2 regions of the Bradyrhizobium huanghuaihaiense genome follow, and region 1 is predicted to be linked to the other one. Evidence: predicted binding sites of a transcription regulator. Region 1 holds the regulator's gene; the other holds the start of a gene.
What was found. Region 1 encodes HrcA, which represses chaperone genes, less so after heat shock. Its sites were predicted from a motif close to GTTAGCACTCNCNNNNNGNGAGTGCTAAC; they were not measured.

Region 2: a site for HrcA is predicted at 3,316-3,344, ahead of N2603_RS42600 (co-chaperone GroES). Genes of this name have one in related genera too.

Annotation. Positions count from the first base shown of each region.
Region 1 covers NZ_CP104172.1:175,899-183,878, forward strand. Annotated here, with positions in the region: gene N2603_RS00795 (hypothetical protein) at 1-3, shown strand, start outside; gene pncA (bifunctional nicotinamidase/pyrazinamidase) at 267-989, shown strand; gene grpE (nucleotide exchange factor GrpE) at 1,109-1,726, opposite strand; gene hrcA (heat-inducible transcriptional repressor HrcA) at 1,823-2,911, opposite strand; gene rph (ribonuclease PH) at 3,093-3,806, shown strand; gene rdgB (RdgB/HAM1 family non-canonical purine NTP pyrophosphatase) at 3,818-4,453, shown strand; gene hemW (radical SAM family heme chaperone HemW) at 4,440-5,594, shown strand; gene N2603_RS00830 (penicillin-binding protein activator) at 5,697-6,932, opposite strand; gene rsmI (16S rRNA (cytidine(1402)-2'-O)-methyltransferase) at 7,272-7,980, shown strand, end outside.
Region 2 covers NZ_CP104172.1:9,124,297-9,132,276, reverse strand. Annotated here, with positions in the region: gene N2603_RS42610 (cytochrome P450) at 1-375, shown strand, start outside; gene groL (chaperonin GroEL) at 1,261-2,913, opposite strand; gene N2603_RS42600 (co-chaperone GroES) at 2,962-3,276, opposite strand; gene N2603_RS42595 (GntR family transcriptional regulator) at 3,830-4,564, shown strand; gene N2603_RS42590 (ureidoglycolate lyase) at 4,734-5,279, shown strand; gene N2603_RS42585 (allantoinase PuuE) at 5,292-6,212, shown strand; gene N2603_RS42580 (substrate-binding periplasmic protein) at 6,233-7,105, shown strand; gene N2603_RS42575 (amino acid ABC transporter permease) at 7,162-7,833, shown strand; gene N2603_RS42570 (amino acid ABC transporter permease) at 7,841-7,980, shown strand, end outside.

The DNA.
Region 1 (7,980 bases):
TAGGCACGCTCGTCCAACAACCCCGGTGTCGTCCCGGCGAAGGCCGGGACCCATAACCACCGGGAGTAGTTGCAGGGCGAGCTGGTAACTCCGAGTCTTCGCAAAACTATTGTTGCGGCGTATGGGTCCCGGCCTTCGCCGGGACGACGACGCGTTGGCTGGCAGCCCAACCCCTCACCAATACCGGCTGCATTTTCGGGCTTCTGTTCGTATACGAACGGAACTAGGCTTCCCTCCCGTTGGATCATCCTGGAGGGAGACGAACGATGCTGGATCGGCGACAAATCCTCGCGGCGCTTGGAACGACGGCGCTGGCAACCCTCGCGCCAACCGCGCTGCCTGCAGCGGCATCGATCAAGCCGGACGATGCGTCCGCGCTGCTCGTGATCGACGTGCAGAACTGCTTCCTCCCCGGCGGCAGTCTCGCGGTGAAGGAAGGCGAGCAGGTGGTGCCCGTCATCAACAGAATCGCAAAAGCATTTTCGAACGTGGTGATGACGCAGGACTGGCACACGCCCGGCCACGTGTCGTTTGCGTCAGTCCACTCCGGCAAGAAGCCGTTCGAGACCATCGATCTTCCTTACGGCAAGCAGGTGCTGTGGCCGGACCATTGCGTGCAGGGCACCGATGGTGCGGCGCTATCGAAGGACCTGTCGATCCCGCACGCCGAGCTCATCATCCGCAAGGGCTTTCACAAGGACGTCGACAGCTACTCGGCCTTCCTCGAAGCCGACGGCAAGACCTCGACGGGTCTCGCCGGCTACCTGAAGGGCCGCAAGATCAAGCGCGTCTTCGTCGCTGGCCTTGCGACGGATTTCTGCGTCGCCTGGACCGCGCTGGACGCGCGCAAGGCCGGCTTCGAGGTCTATGTGGTGGAAGACGCCTGCCGCGGCATCGACACCCAGGGCTCGCTGGCAAAGGCCTGGGCCGACATGGCCAAGGCCGGCGTGAAGCGGATTCAGTCGAGCGATATTGCGGTGAGCGCGTAGGTGCCAATCAGTCATTCCGGGGCGATGCGCAGCATCGAACTCCGGTGCGCAATTGCGCACCTGAGAACCTCGAGATTCCGGGTTCGGCTCTGCGAGCCGCCCCGGAATGACGTCAACACTCAGTTCGTCGCGCCGCTCGACTCGTTGTTGTTCGCCGCAGGCGCGGCCTTCGCGCCGCCCTTGGCGACACCGACGAGGGCCGGGCGCAGCACGCGGTCGCCGATGGTGTAGCCGGCCTGCATGATCTGCACCACGGTGCCCGACGGCACCGACGCATCAGGCACCTCGTACATCGCCTGGTGGAAGTTCGGGTCGAACTTCTGGCCCAGCGGATCGAGCTTCTTCACGCCGTGCTTTTCCAGCGCGTTGAGCAGCGAGCGCTCGGTGAGCTCGACGCCCTCGATCAGCGAGATCAGGCCGGGATCGGCGGTGGCACGGGCCTCGGCCGGAACGGCATCGAGCGCGCGCTGGAGATTGTCGGCGATGTCGAGCACGTCGCGGGCAAAACCGGTGATGCCGTAGAGGCGGGCGTCAGCGACCTCCTTGGTGGTGCGCTTGCGCAAATTCTCCATCTCGGCCAGCGTCCGCAGCATGCGGTCACGCGCCTCGGCGGCTTCCTTCTGCAACATTTCGACCGAGCCGGGCTCGGGATCGTCGGGCATGATGTAGGGTTTTGACACCACGGGCTCGCCGGTCGCTGCAGTCGTGTCTTCGGGTTGCCGGTCTTGCTCGGTCATCGGCTCTAATCTCGAACTCGTTTCCAGGGATTGTTGGCCCGGATATCGTGCCTAAGCGCGCGAAAATCAAGCGCCCGTGATCGGCGCAAATGCCGGTCAGCCCCCCAGAAGCCGGCTGACGATGCGGGCGGCATAGTCCACGGTCGGGATCACGCGGGCGTAATTCAGCCGCGTCGGCCCGATCACGCCCAAAACACCGACGATGTGGCCGGCGGCATCCCGATACGGCGAGATGATGGTGGAGGAGCCCGACAGGGAAAACAGCTTGTTCTCCGAACCGATGAAGATGCGCACGCCTTCGGCGGTCTCGGCGCGGCCGAGCAGGTCGATCACGCCGCGCTTGGTCTCGAGATCGTCGAACAACAGGCGCACCCGCTCCAGATCCTCCAGCGCGTGCAGATCTTCCAGCAGATTGGCGTGGCCGCGGACGATGAGCTGGCGGTCCTCGCTCTCGCCGCCCGACCAGCTGGCGATACCGGCCGAGATCACTTTCTGTGTCAGCTGATCGAGCTCGGCGCGGGCTTGTCCGAGCGCGGTTTCGAGCTCGAGCCGCGCCTCGGCCAGGGTTCGGCCGCGAATCCGGGCATTGAGGAAATTGCCGGCTTCGGTGATCGCGGACGATGGAACTCCCGGCGGCAGCGTCAGCACGCGGTTTTCGACCTGGCCGTCCTCGCCGACCAGGATCACCAGCGCTTTTTCCGGTTCCAGGCGGACGAATTCGATGTGCTTGAGCCGGGCATTGGATTTCGGCGTCAAAACCACCGCCGCGGCGCGGGTCAGGCCCGACAGCCGCGTCAGCGCCTGGTCCAGCGCCGCCTCGACCGACTGGGCCTGGCCGACCGTGGCAAGCTGGCTCTGGATCGACTGCCGTTCGGCCTCGGTGAGATCGCCGACCTGCATCAGGGCGTCGACGAAGAAGCGCAGCCCGAGTTCCGTCGGCAACCGGCCCGCCGAGGTGTGCGGGGCATAGATCAGGCCGAGCTGTTCCAGGTCCGCCATGACGTTGCGGACCGAGGCCGGCGACAGCGGCATGGCGATCAGGCGGGAAATGTTGCGCGAGCCGACCGGCTCGCCGGTCGCGAGATAGCTTTCGACAATTTGACGAAAGATGTCGCGGGAACGCTCGTTGAGTTGGGCGAGGCCTGCGCGCGGCGCGATCAGATGGATCGGATCGTGATGGGCCACAGACGGTAACTCCTCTCAGATGCTCATAATTTGTCCATCCGGGACGGTTCTGACAAGCGTGGCGTTTGCGGGGTGGAAAACCGGGGGCGTATAAGCGCCGATCTTCCCCCTTGCCGCATACCCTCACCCCCCCTACAAGCACCGCGAACAGCCCTTTTCCGAGAGTTTTGGAGGATTTCCCATGCGGCCAAGCCGCCGTGCGCCCGACGAATTGCGCCCCGTGACGCTGGAGCGCGGCGTGGTCAAATATGCGGAAGGCTCGTGCCTGGTGAAATTCGGCGACACCCATGTGCTGGTCACCGCTACGCTGGAAGACCGCCTGCCGCCGTGGCTGAAGGGCCAGGGCCGCGGCTGGGTCACCGCCGAATACGGCATGCTGCCGCGCGCGACCTCCGAACGCACCCGCCGCGAGGCCTCGGCCGGCAAGCAGAGCGGCCGCACGGTCGAGATCCAGCGCCTGATCGGGCGCTCGCTTCGCACCATCGTCGACCTCGAAGCGCTCGGCGAGCGCCAGATCACGGTCGATTGCGACGTGCTCCAGGCCGACGGCGGCACGCGCACGGCCTCGATCACCGGCGCCTGGGTCGCGCTCGCCGACTGCATCAGCTGGATGAAGGCGCGCAACATGATCAAGGCCAACGTGATGCGCGACAACGTCGCCGCGATCTCCTGCGGCATCTACAACGGCACGCCGGTGCTCGACCTCGACTATGCCGAGGATTCGGAAGCCCAGACCGACGCCAATTTCGTCATGACCGGCGATGGCCGCATCATCGAGGTGCAGGGCACCGCCGAACGCGAGCCGTTCACGGAAGCCGAGTTCCTGGCGCTGATGGCGCTGGCGCGCAAGGGCGTCGCGCGTCTCGTGGACTTGCAGAAACTGGCTGTCGCGTAGTCAATAGGCCCATGCACCGCCGAATCACCGGAAAGCTCGTCATCGCCACCCACAATCCCGGCAAGCTCGCCGAGATGAAGGAGCTGCTTGCGCCGTACGGGATCGAGGCGGTGTCGGCCGGTGAGCTCGGCCTGGACGAGCCCGAGGAGACCGGCAACGACTTCCGCAGCAATGCCACGATCAAGGCGATCGCGGCCGCGCGCGCGACCAAGCTTCCGTCTTTCGCCGACGATTCCGGTATCGTCGTCGAAGCGCTCGACGGCGCACCCGGAATCTACAGCGCGCGCTGGGCCGGTCCGACCAAGGATTTCAACGCCGCGATGGCGCAGATTGAGCGGCTGCTGCAGGAACGGGGCGCGACCACGCCTGCGAAGCGCAGCGCGCATTTCGTCTCCGCGCTCTGCGTGGCCTGGCCCGACGATCATCTCGAAGAGGTCGAGGCGCGCGTCGACGGCACGCTGGTGTGGCCGCCGCGCGGCACCGCCGGGTTTGGTTACGACCCGATGTTCCTGCCTGATGGTCATGCGCGCACCTTCGGCGAGATGGAAAGCATCGAGAAGCACGGCCTGCCGCCGCTCGGCCTCGGCCTGTCGCATCGCGCCCGCGCCTTCGTGAAACTGGCGGAGATCTGCCTTGAGCCGCGCTAAGGAAGCTTTTGGCGTCTACGTGCACTGGCCGTTCTGCCTGTCGAAGTGCCCGTATTGCGACTTCAACAGCCATGTTCGCCACGCCGCGATCGACGAGGCGCGCTTTGCTTCGGCCTTCGCGCGCGAGATCGCAACGACCGCCGAGCGCGCGCCCGGCCGCGAGGTCACCTCGATCTTTCTCGGCGGCGGCACGCCGTCGCTGATGCAGCCTTCAACCGTCGGCGCGGTGCTCGATGCCATCGGCAAGCACTGGACCGTCGCACGCGATGTCGAGGTGACGCTGGAAGCGAATCCGACCAGTGTCGAAGCCACGCGCTTTGCCGGCTATCGCTCAGCCGGCGTCAACCGCGTCTCGCTCGGCGTGCAGGCGCTCGACGATGCCTCGCTGAAGGCGCTGGGCCGCATGCACAGCGCGCGCGAGGCGCTCGATGCCGTCGCCATCGCGCGCCGCTCGTTCGACCGCTATTCGTTCGACCTGATCTACGCCCGCCCCGACCAGACGCCGGCGATGTGGGCCGACGAGCTGCGTCTGGCGATCAGTGAAGCGGCCGAACATCTGTCGCTCTATCAATTGACGATCGAGGAAGGCACGCCGTTCTTCGGCCTGCACCAGGCCGGCAAATTGAAGACGCCGGACGAAGCCGTCTCGCGCGCGCTCTACGACGTCACGCAGGAGACCTGCGACAAGCTCGGGCTACCCGCCTACGAGATCTCCAACCACGCGCGACGCGGCGCCGAGTGCCGGCACAATCTGGTCTACTGGCGCGGCGAGGAATATGCCGGCATCGGCCCCGGCGCGCATGGCCGCCTCGACATCGACGGCGTGCGCCATGCCACCGCCACCGAGAAGCGTCCCGAGGCCTGGCTGATGCGCGTCGAGACCAACGGCCACGGCGTCGTCACCGACGATCTCCTCAACAGCGAGGAGCGCGCCGACGAATTCTTGCTGATGGGATTGCGCCTCGCCGAAGGCATCGACCCCGAGCGCTACAAGGCACTCTCGGGCCGCCCGCTCGACCCCAAGCGCATCGCGTTGTTGCGCGAAGAGGGCGCGATCACGGTCGATACGACGGGACGGTTGCGCGTGACGAGCAGCGGATTCCCGGTGCTGGACGCGGTGGTTGCGGATCTCGCGGCGTAACGAGATCTCGTAGCCCGGATGGAGCGAAGCGTAATCCGGGACGGTCTCGCCGCGCGCAAAGAACCCCGGATTTCGCTGCGCTCCATCCGGGCTACGAAACCACTACGCCCCAAAACTCTTCGGCGAGCCCGCCACCGCAACACCACCACCCGTCGTCACCTTCATCACCGCGAGGCCGCGCTCATTGGTGCCGTCGGCGCGGAAGCGGAACAGGCCGTCGATGCCGGCGAAGCCGGAGGGGTTGGTGAGCACATCGGAGGAGAAGCGCTGGCCGCCTTGCGTACGCGCCAGCGCGGCGACCAGCGCGACGGCGTCATAGGCGAGTGTCGCGGTGCGGATCGGCTCCGCGCCGTACTTCGTGCGGTAGCGGCCGGAGAAAGCGCGGAAGCCGGCCGGATCGGGCGCGGCATAGAGGCCGCCCTGCAGCGCCGCGCTCGCATAGACGCGCGGATTGTCCCACAGGCCGGTGCCGAGCAGCTGGATGTTGCGCAAATTCGCGCCCGCCGCGGTCATCGCATCCGCGACCGTCACCACCGCATCGCCGTCGTCGGCAATGAACAGCGCATCCGCGCTGCCGAGCTGCTGCGCCACGGTCCGCGCCGGGGTGGCGCGATCGGCGCCGTATTTCTCGAACGCGACGATGCGCCCGCCGCGCCGCGGCACCGCCGCCTTCACGGCGGCCTCGACGACATTGCCATAGGCGTTATCGGGCAGCAGCACGGCAAAGGAGCGCTTCCCGATGCTGGCCGAATATTCGACGATGCGGTTGACGTCGGACTCCGGCAGGAACGAGAGCAGATAGACGCCACGGCCGGCGATGCTGGAATCGGTCGAGAACGCGATCACCGGGATGTTGCGGGCGCGCGCGACCTGCGCCACCGCCGGCACCGATTGCGCGAACAGCGGCCCCAGGATGATCTCGGCGCCCTCCTCGACAGCCTGCTGCGCGCCGGCCTGAGCGCCCTGCGGGCTGCCATTGTCGTCCTTGATCAGCAGCTGGATGTTCGGGTTCTGGAACTCGGCCAGCGCCATCTCGGCGGCATTGCGCATGGACTGCGCGGCGAGACCCGCATTGCCCGCGGCCGAGAGCGGCAGGATCACCGCAACCTTGACCCCGCCGCTGCCGGCGGTCGTCGCCTGTTGCGGGGGACCTGCCGGCTGGGCCGGCGGCGCAGAGGAGCTCGAGAACGGATTGGAGAACTGGCTGAGGCTCTGCTGCACGCCGGCGCAGGCCGACAGCAGCGGCGTGCCGAGCAGCAGGCCGAGCGCGCTCCGCCGGGTCGCGCCCGATGACAGGGGCCCCGGAACGGGAGATTTTGGATGACGCGGGCCCAGCATGACAGCTTCTCTTCCGGCCGGCTCTCGCCAGCCGGTCACAACATTCTTTGCCGCGACACAAGCCGCGGATTCAGGCATAGTGTCGGCAAATAGTTAACCAAAACAAAAGGATAATGACCGCTTAACGCGGCTACCTTCCCGTCCCGGCCAGCTGTTCGCCGTTCGTCGCGTAGCATCAAGGCGGCGTTTCCGTCGCGAATATGGCACGGGAGCCCTCACTCCCCCTCGACGTGACCTTGGGTCGATCACATTCCCGTCCGTTCCTCGCCCCTCACCTTGGCACGATCTTTTCGAAGAGCAGTTCCCAGCCATGGGGATCGTGCCTAAGTTGACTTCATTATGCGCGCAAAGCCGGCCCCGATAAATACGCCTGAAGACCCAGACGCCGCCCCACGCGGCTTCTCCATCGATGCCCATCGGCTCCCGGCCCCGAAAGCGGCGCCGGGCCTCCACCTGGTCGCGACCCCCATAGGCAATCTCGGCGATATCACCTTGCGCGCGCTGCAGACGCTTGCCGGCGTCGACGTGATCGCCTGCGAGGACACCCGCATCACGCGCCGCCTGACCGAGCGCTACGACATCGCAGCAACGCTCAGGCAATATCACGAGCACAACGCCGAAGCCGCGCGCCCGAAGATCCTGGAGGCGCTGGCGCAGGGCGGTTCGGTGGCGCTGGTATCGGATGCCGGCACGCCGCTGATCTCCGATCCCGGCTTCAAGCTGGTGCGCGAGGTCTGCGCCGCCGGCCACGCGGTTTATGCGCTACCCGGCCCGTCCTCGGTGCTGGCGGCACTGTCGGTTGCGGCCCTGCCGACCGACCGCTTCTTCTTCGAAGGCTTTCTGCCGGCGAAATCGGCCGCGCGGCGCAGCCGCATTGCCGAGCTCGCCCACATCGATGCGACGCTGGTGATGTTCGAATCCGGCAACCGCGTGCAGGACACGCTGGCGGAGCTCGCCGAGATCATGGGGACGCGCGAGGCCGCGATCTGCCGCGAACTGACCAAGCTGCACGAGGAGATTTCGCGCGCAGCGCTGCATGAGCTGGCAC
Region 2 (7,980 bases), 670 kb from region 1:
GAGATCCTGAGATATGTATCCCCGGTTCGAAGCTTTATTCGGGTGGCCGTGAACGATTACGAACTTCGCGGCAGGCAGATAAAGCGCGGCCAGTCGGTCCTGATGATCTATCCGTCCGCCAATCGGGACGAAGAGGTCTTCGAGAATCCACACGCGTTCAATGTTGAGAGATCAAGCAACGAGCATATCGCCTTCGGCTTTGGCCCGCATGTGTGCATCGGGCTGGCGCTCGCCCGGCTGGAAATGAAACATTTCCTGAAGGAGTTCGCGACCCGCATCAATCATGTCGAACTCACCGAGCCGGCCATCTGGGTGAAGAACAACTTTCTTGGCGGCCCGAAATACATGAAAGTGAACTGCGCCTTTGCGAATTGACCGCCGACCGGGGCGGTTGCCATGAAAGAACCGGCTGCTGTATTGCTGGGCGACGCCACAGGCATTGGACGGCGGATTGCGCGCTCGTCAGTGCACAAAACTCCTCGTGCTGGCCGGCGCCCTCGACGGTCAACCAGGGCGGCCGCGGGCGATTTACAGATCCGATGTAGCCTGTTGATCTATATAGCGCTCTCTCGGGTATTTTTTACAGCTAAGTTCTTGATGTGTATTAGACAGCACGAGACTCTTAATCAGCGGGTCCCAGGTTCGAGCCCTGGTGCGCCCACCAAGCTTTTCAATAGCTTGGAGGTTGGTAGCGGTCGTCATTCCGACAGACGTGTCGTGTCTATTCCGACAAACCGGCTGCCTTTGTTCTTTCCTCTCGCTGTTTCTTCGTGCCGGAAATTAGCTGTTTCCGCCCGTGCTTCGCATAGCTCGGTACTGGTCGCGATAAACGTTGACGCTCCACCGTGGATGGTCGTTTTTGCGAGGATCCGTGAGGTTCGAGACCTCGTAGGGAAGAGCTATAGGGACGCGACGTGCGGCCTAAGCAGACAGCGCAACAGACCAACCTACAGGGGGGCAATTTTGGACGCCGATCCCCCGGCTTAGGGGGCAATATTGCAGGCCCAATGACACGCCGGGCCGGGATGTGAAGTAAAAATCGGATAAAAGTCGCAGAACAGGAGGGGCAGGGTTCCATCGATCGCAACAGGCGACGTCTGCTGCTATCGCTGCGGCAAAAACAGATCCGAATTGCGCGCCTTCGCTGAACTGACGGAATAGTTCCCGGTGCGCCAGTGTTGGAGCCCGGCTGACTGCCGGGAAAATCAGCAAAGGCTCGGCATCGCTGCGGAGCCTTCTGTTGAGTTCTGAATGTCGGACTTAGAAGTCCATACCACCCATACCACCCATGCCGCCGCCTCCCGGAGGCATGCTACCCGCACCGGTGTTCTTCTTTGGCACTTCGGCCACCATGGCTTCGGTGGTGATCAGGAGCGCTGCGACGGACGCCGCGTTCTGGATTGCCACACGAACCACCTTGGTCGGATCGATGATGCCCTTGGAGACCAGATTGCCGTATTCGCCGGTCTGCGAATCGAAGCCGTAGGCGTACTGATCCTTTTCGAGGATCTTGCCGACGATAACCGAGCCATCCTCGCCGGCGTTGATCGCGATCTGGCGAGCGGGAGCCGACAGCGCCTTGCGCACGATCTCGACGCCGGTCTTCTGGTCATCATTTTTGGTGCGAATGCCCTTGAGATGCTCGGAAGCACGGAGCAGCGCAACGCCGCCGCCCGGCAGGATGCCTTCCTCGACAGCCGCGCGGGTCGCATGCATCGCGTCATCAACGCGGTCCTTGCGCTCCTTCACCTCGACCTCGGTCGCGCCGCCGACGCGGATCACCGCGACGCCGCCCGCCAGCTTGGCGAGACGCTCCTGGAGCTTCTCACGATCGTAGTCCGAGGTAGTCTCCTCGATCTGCGCCTTGATTTGCGCCACGCGCGCCTCGATGTCGGCCTTCTTACCGGCGCCGCTGACGATTGTGGTGTTCTCCTTGTCGATCATCACCTTCTTGGCGCGACCGAGCATGTTGAGCGTAACGTTCTCGAGCTTGATGCCGAGGTCCTCCGAGATCGCCTGGCCGCCGGTCAGGATCGCGATGTCCTGCAGCATGGCCTTGCGGCGATCGCCGAAGCCCGGAGCCTTGACGGCCGCGACCTTCAGGCCACCGCGCAGGCGGTTCACGACCAGGGTCGCGAGCGCTTCGCCTTCGACGTCTTCGGCGATAATGATAAGCGGCTTACCGCTCTGCACCACGGCTTCCAACAAGGGAAGCAATTCATTCAATTGAGATAGCTTTTTCTCATTGATCAGGACGTATGCATCATCCATTTCAACGCGCATCTTTTCGGCGTTGGTGACGAAGTAGGGCGAGATGTAGCCGCGGTCGAACTGCATGCCCTCGACAACCTCGAGTTCGGTCTCGAGCGACTTGGCTTCCTCAACGGTGATGACACCCTCGTTGCCGACCTTCTTCATGGCGTCGGAGATGAACTTGCCGATCTCCGCATCGCCGTTGGCCGAGATCGTGCCGACCTGGGCGATCTCTTCGTTCGAGGTGACCTTCTTGGAGTTCTTGACGAGGTCGGCGACCACGGCTTCCACAGCCATGTCGATACCGCGCTTCAGGTCCATCGGATTCATGCCCGCGGCAACTGACTTGGCGCCTTCACGGACGATCGCAGCCGCCAGCACGGTCGCAGTGGTGGTGCCATCGCCGGCCGCGTCAGCGGACTTGGAGGCGACTTCGCGAACCATCTGGGCGCCCATGTTCTCGAACTTGTCGTCGAGCTCGATCTCCTTGGCGACGGTGACGCCGTCCTTGGTGATGCGGGGAGCGCCGAACGACTTGTCGAGCACGACGTTGCGGCCCTTCGGACCGAGCGTGACCTTTACCGCGTTGGCGAGGACGTCGACGCCGCGCAGCATCTTGTCGCGCGCTTCAACCGAGAATTTGACTTCTTTGGCTGCCATCTGGAATCTTCCTTGGATGATGTTTGACTGGAGGGAGGAGAGGGGCTCTTAAGCCGCCTTCTTCTTGGACTCGGTGACCTCGAGAACGCCCATCACGTCGCTCTCCTTCATGATCAGGAGGTCCTGGCCGTCGATCTTGACCTCGGTGCCGGACCACTTGCCGAACAGCACGCGGTCGCCGACCTTCAGGTCGATCGGGATCAGCTTGCCGGCCTCGTCGCGCCCACCGGGGCCGACGGCGACGATTTCGCCCTGGGAGGGCTTTTCCTTGGCAGTGTCGGGAATGATGATGCCGCCAGCGGTCTTCTCTTCTGCGTCGATGCGCTTGACCACGACGCGGTCGTGAAGCGGACGGAATTTCATGGTCTCCTCCTATTTTTCAGTTGCGTTTATTTTGGATGAAATAGCAATCGAAGCCAGCGAGTGCTAATCGCTCCGAAAATAAGCTGGCCTGGCCGGCATACAAGACAACGCCGCGAAGGATTGTGAAAACTTCTGCACCCAAGGACATACGGGCCGTTAGCACGTGCGGTAAGCCATTGTTACAGCCTGAAAGACCCGCTGAATGCCGGGGACGGCTGAAATCGAGCAAAGGTTATCTGTGACTGATGCTCTGCAAAATTGGCGAGCGGACGGTCCCAGTGCCAATTTACTCACCTGACATGCTGCCTGTGGCTGATTGTACATGCCAGCGGTATCCCACACGGATGCCGTCTTGCCTAACCCTTGCAAGCCGTTCATTTCAGAAATATGCACGGTTCTTGCGCAGCAATTCCGGCGGAAGCATCCTGTCGCGGTGCAGCGGCAAGAGTCGGTGTCCCATTACGGTGCCGGATAAGCCGCGAACGCGAAGCACCTCGACAAGCCGCAGTTGCATGACTACCGATCTGCCAGACCAGTGTCCCGAGGAATGAACGTGACGAAGTCGACCGCGCGCAAGGCCAAATCCACAACAAACGTCCTGCGCATGGCTGTGGCAGAGGCGCCGAAGCGCCTCCGGTCGGATGGTAACGTCACTGAAACGACCTATCGGAAGCTTCTGGACTTGATTGAATCGCGGCAGCTTATGCCGGGCGAGGTCATCGAGGAGCGACGGCTTGCGCTTCGCCTCAAGGTGTCGCGCACGCCGCTACGTGCCGGGATCAGCCGTCTGCTCGGCGAGGGCAGGCTGGAGCAGCTTTCGAATGGCTCGGTGATCGTGCGCAACATCGGCATCGCCGAGCTCCTCGAGTTGATTCATCTGCGCCTCATTCTGGAAAGCGAGGCGGCCTCGCTTGCTGCAACGCGTATCAGCCTTGATGTGCTGCAACCGATCAAGGCCAGCCTGGAGAAGATCCTGGCCACCGCCGAGGTCACCAAAGCTAAGCACTGGACGCTGGATGACGAGATTCACGACCAGATTGCGAGCCACTGCGGCAACCGCTCTCTCGCCACACTGATCGGAGAGACCCGCCGCAAGATCAGGATGTGCAATGTGGAGCGCCGTCCCGAGCGGTTGTTGCCCGCGTGTCGCGAACATCTCGCGATCGTCGATGCCATCATCAAGCGAGACGCAGTAGTGGCGCGCCAGGCGATGATCCAGCATCTGACCAACGTCCGGCAGGGGATGTTGGAAACGTTCGGGATTTTCTTGCCCGACAGTCACGGCTGAACGCTGCTGCTGTCAGGTCGCCGACCTGTGCTGGGCTGTTCGGGCTCCGCCGCATTCCGTCCCGGCCCCTCATTCACGATTGCTGCCCTGCGAAGAGGTCACGGCTCGCGCCCTTGACACGGCGGTACCTCTAAGCTCCAATGGTATACCACTGGTATTACCCCGGCCGGTGAGTGTCGTCTGCATCGTTGGCTGTATCCGAGCTTCAATGAACCATTCTCCTTCGTACATAGTGTCGCTCGAGCCGCTGTCCGTTGAGGCCTTTGGTCCTTTCGGCGACGTTGTCTCGCGCCCGACCGGTGAGCGACGGCGTTACCTTCCGACGATGCTGAACCGTGCGGACGAGGCGCAAACATTCTCGCTGTGGATCAGCGGCGCGGCCGCGGTCGGAAAGCTCCCGCTGCGTCTGATCACGCTGGAGCGGCATCCTTATTCGGCGCAGACCTTCGTGCCGCTCGGTTCCGCGCGCTATCTCGCCATCGTCTGCGCAGCGACGCCCGACGGCGGTCCCGACCTGGCGACGCTGCGCGGATTCATCGCCGGTCCCGACCAGATCGTTACCTACGCGCGCAATGTGTGGCATCATCCGATGACGGTGCTTGACGCCCCGATGGAATTCGCGGTGGCGATGGGCGTGACCGGCCAGCAGAACGATGACGTTTTCTTCGGTCTCGATGCCACCGTCACCATCGTTATGCCTTCGGCAAGTTCGTAGAGGGTAATGGTCATGACCGCGCAAACGGACCAGGATCGCGATTTCGTCGGCTATGGACGCAATCCGCCGGATCCGAGATGGCCCGGTGCCGCTCGCATCGCGCTCAACATCTGCATCAATTACGAGGAAGGATCGGAGGCTTCGTTCGCCGATGGCGACGGCGTTACCGAGGCGGCGCTGACGGAGGGTGGCGGGGGAGGCTTTGAAGGGCGCGATCTCGCTGCGGAATCCATGTTCGAGTATGGCAGCCGCGTCGGTTTCTGGCGGTTGATCCGGTTACTCGCCGAGCGCGGCATGACGGCCACCGTCATGGGCTGTGCCCTCGCGCTGGAGCGCAATCCGGAGGCGGCCGCTGCGATCCGCGAGCTTGGATACGATGTGTGCGCTCATGGCTGGCGCTGGGAGCGGCATCAACATCTAGGCGAGGACGAGGAGCGCGAGCGGATCCGCAGGACAGTGGCAAGCCTCGCCCGGACGACCGGCGAGCGACCGCTCGGTTGGTATTGCCGCTACGGCGCCGGAGTGAACACCCGCCGGCTGGTGGCCGAGGAGGGAGGCTTCCTCTACGATTCCGACGCCTACAATGACGAGTTGCCGTACTGGACCACGGTGGTCGGAAAGCCCCACCTGGTCGTCCCCTATGGTCTTGTCAACAACGACGCCAAGTTCATCCGTGGCGCGATGACGACCGCCGACGATTTCTTCGTCTATCTGAAAGACGCTTTCGACATGCTCTATGCCGAAGGCGCGACCGCGCCGAAGATGATGTCTGTCGGCCTCCACACCCGGATCGTTGGCCATCCAGGCAGGGCTGCGGGCCTGGCCCGCTTTCTTGACCACGTTGCCACGCGTGACGCGGTGTGGGTGTGCCGACGCCTCGACATTGCCCGGCATTGGATTGCCACCCATCCCGCACAGCCCAGAAAGTCTTGATCCATGGAAGGACCCGACCGATGACGCTCCGATCGAAGCTTCTTGCAATCACGCTGCTCGTGGCCGGGGTCCAGGCCGCGGGCTGGATCGAGGCTCATGCCCAGGAGGCAGATCACCCGTCCGACAAGCCGCTGGTTGTCGCGTCCGATTTCGGTGTCGCACCGTGGATGGTGCGAGGCGCGAACGGTCCTGAAGGCTTCGGTGTGGATCTGATCAACGAGATCAGTAAAGAGCTTGGCCGTCCGAAGGTCGAGATCGTGGATATCAACTTCTCCGGGCTATTTGCGGCTTTGTTTGCCAAGCGGGTCGAATTCCTGGTCAACCCGCTGAATCTGACCGCCGAACGCTCCGAGCGGATGCTCTATACCGAACCGCTATTCACGACCGGAAACGGGTTTCTGGTTCGCGCCGCCGACGAGATGAAGAGTTTTGACGATCTCAAGGGCAAGGCGGTGGCAGTGAACCGCGGCACCATCTCGGACACCTGGGCAACGGCGAATGCAGAGAAGTACGGATTCGAGGTGCAGCGCTATGACACCTTTCCGGACAGCGTGCAGGCCGTTCTGACTCGGCGCGCATTCACTGCGCTGAACGAAATTCCCACGACCGTGTATGCCGCCAGTCAGAACAAGGCGATCAAGGTTGGCTACAAGGACTTCAACGGGCGCAACTTTGCCTATGCGTTCCGTCTGGAGGACGCCGAATATCGCAACAAGGTCGAGAACGTGATCGAATGCATGAAGCTCGACGGGCGGTTGCGCAAGCTGCACGAGAAGTGGTACGGGGCCGCTCCGGATGCCGGCTCGGCAATCGAGACAGTGTATTTCGGCTACGGGCCTCCCGGCTTCAAGGGCTTCGAACCCGCCGCCCACATTCCGGCCTGCAAGACGTAGCCGGGGCACCACAGCCGGGCCGCAAGAGCGGTCCGGCCGCCACACGGTGACAGCCGATGGACCGTATTCTCGAGTACTATTTCAACCCGAAGGTCATCGCGCTCGCGTTTCCGGACGTGCTGGCGGGCTTTCGGGTGACCGTTGCCGTCGCGCTGCTGATCATCGTGTTCGGCATCGCGACGGGGCTGCTGCTGGCGCTGCTGCGTTGTGCCAACCTGCGGCCATTGAATGCGTTGATCGTTGTTTACGTGGACGTACTGCGGACGCTGCCGCAACTCGTCATCATCGTGTTCATCTATTTCGGCCTGCCGTATGTGGGGCTCACCCTTTCGCCTTTCGTGACCACGGTGCTGTCGCTGGCGATGGTGCTGTCGGCGTTCAGCAGTGAGATATTCTGGTCGGCTATCATGGCGGTGCCCCGCGGACAGTGGGATGCCGCGAGCGCTCTCGGGTTTGGGCGGGTTCGGACGTTGCTGCAGATCATCCTGCCCCAGGCCTTCCGGCTGTCGGTGCCGCTTCTGACCAACCGGGCGATCTCGATCAGCAAGGGCACCGCGCTGGGCACCGCGGTGTCGTTGCCGGAGACGCTGGGGCAGGCGCAGAGCGTAACTGCGATGGTCGCAAATCCCTCGCCACTGACGCTCGCCGCGGCCTTCTACCTGCTGTTCTTTCTTCCGCTCGTGGTCGCCAGCCGCTGGATCGAGTGGCGATCAGCGCAGGGACGTTGAGAAGACCATGCAAGCGCTGCTAGACAATTTTGCCGATGTCGACGCACTGATGCGGGTCTATCCGCTACTGCTGCAGGGTGTGCTTTACACCATCGCGCTGGCGCTGGTGGCTCTGCCGCTCGGCCTCCTGCTAGGCCTGTCCATCGC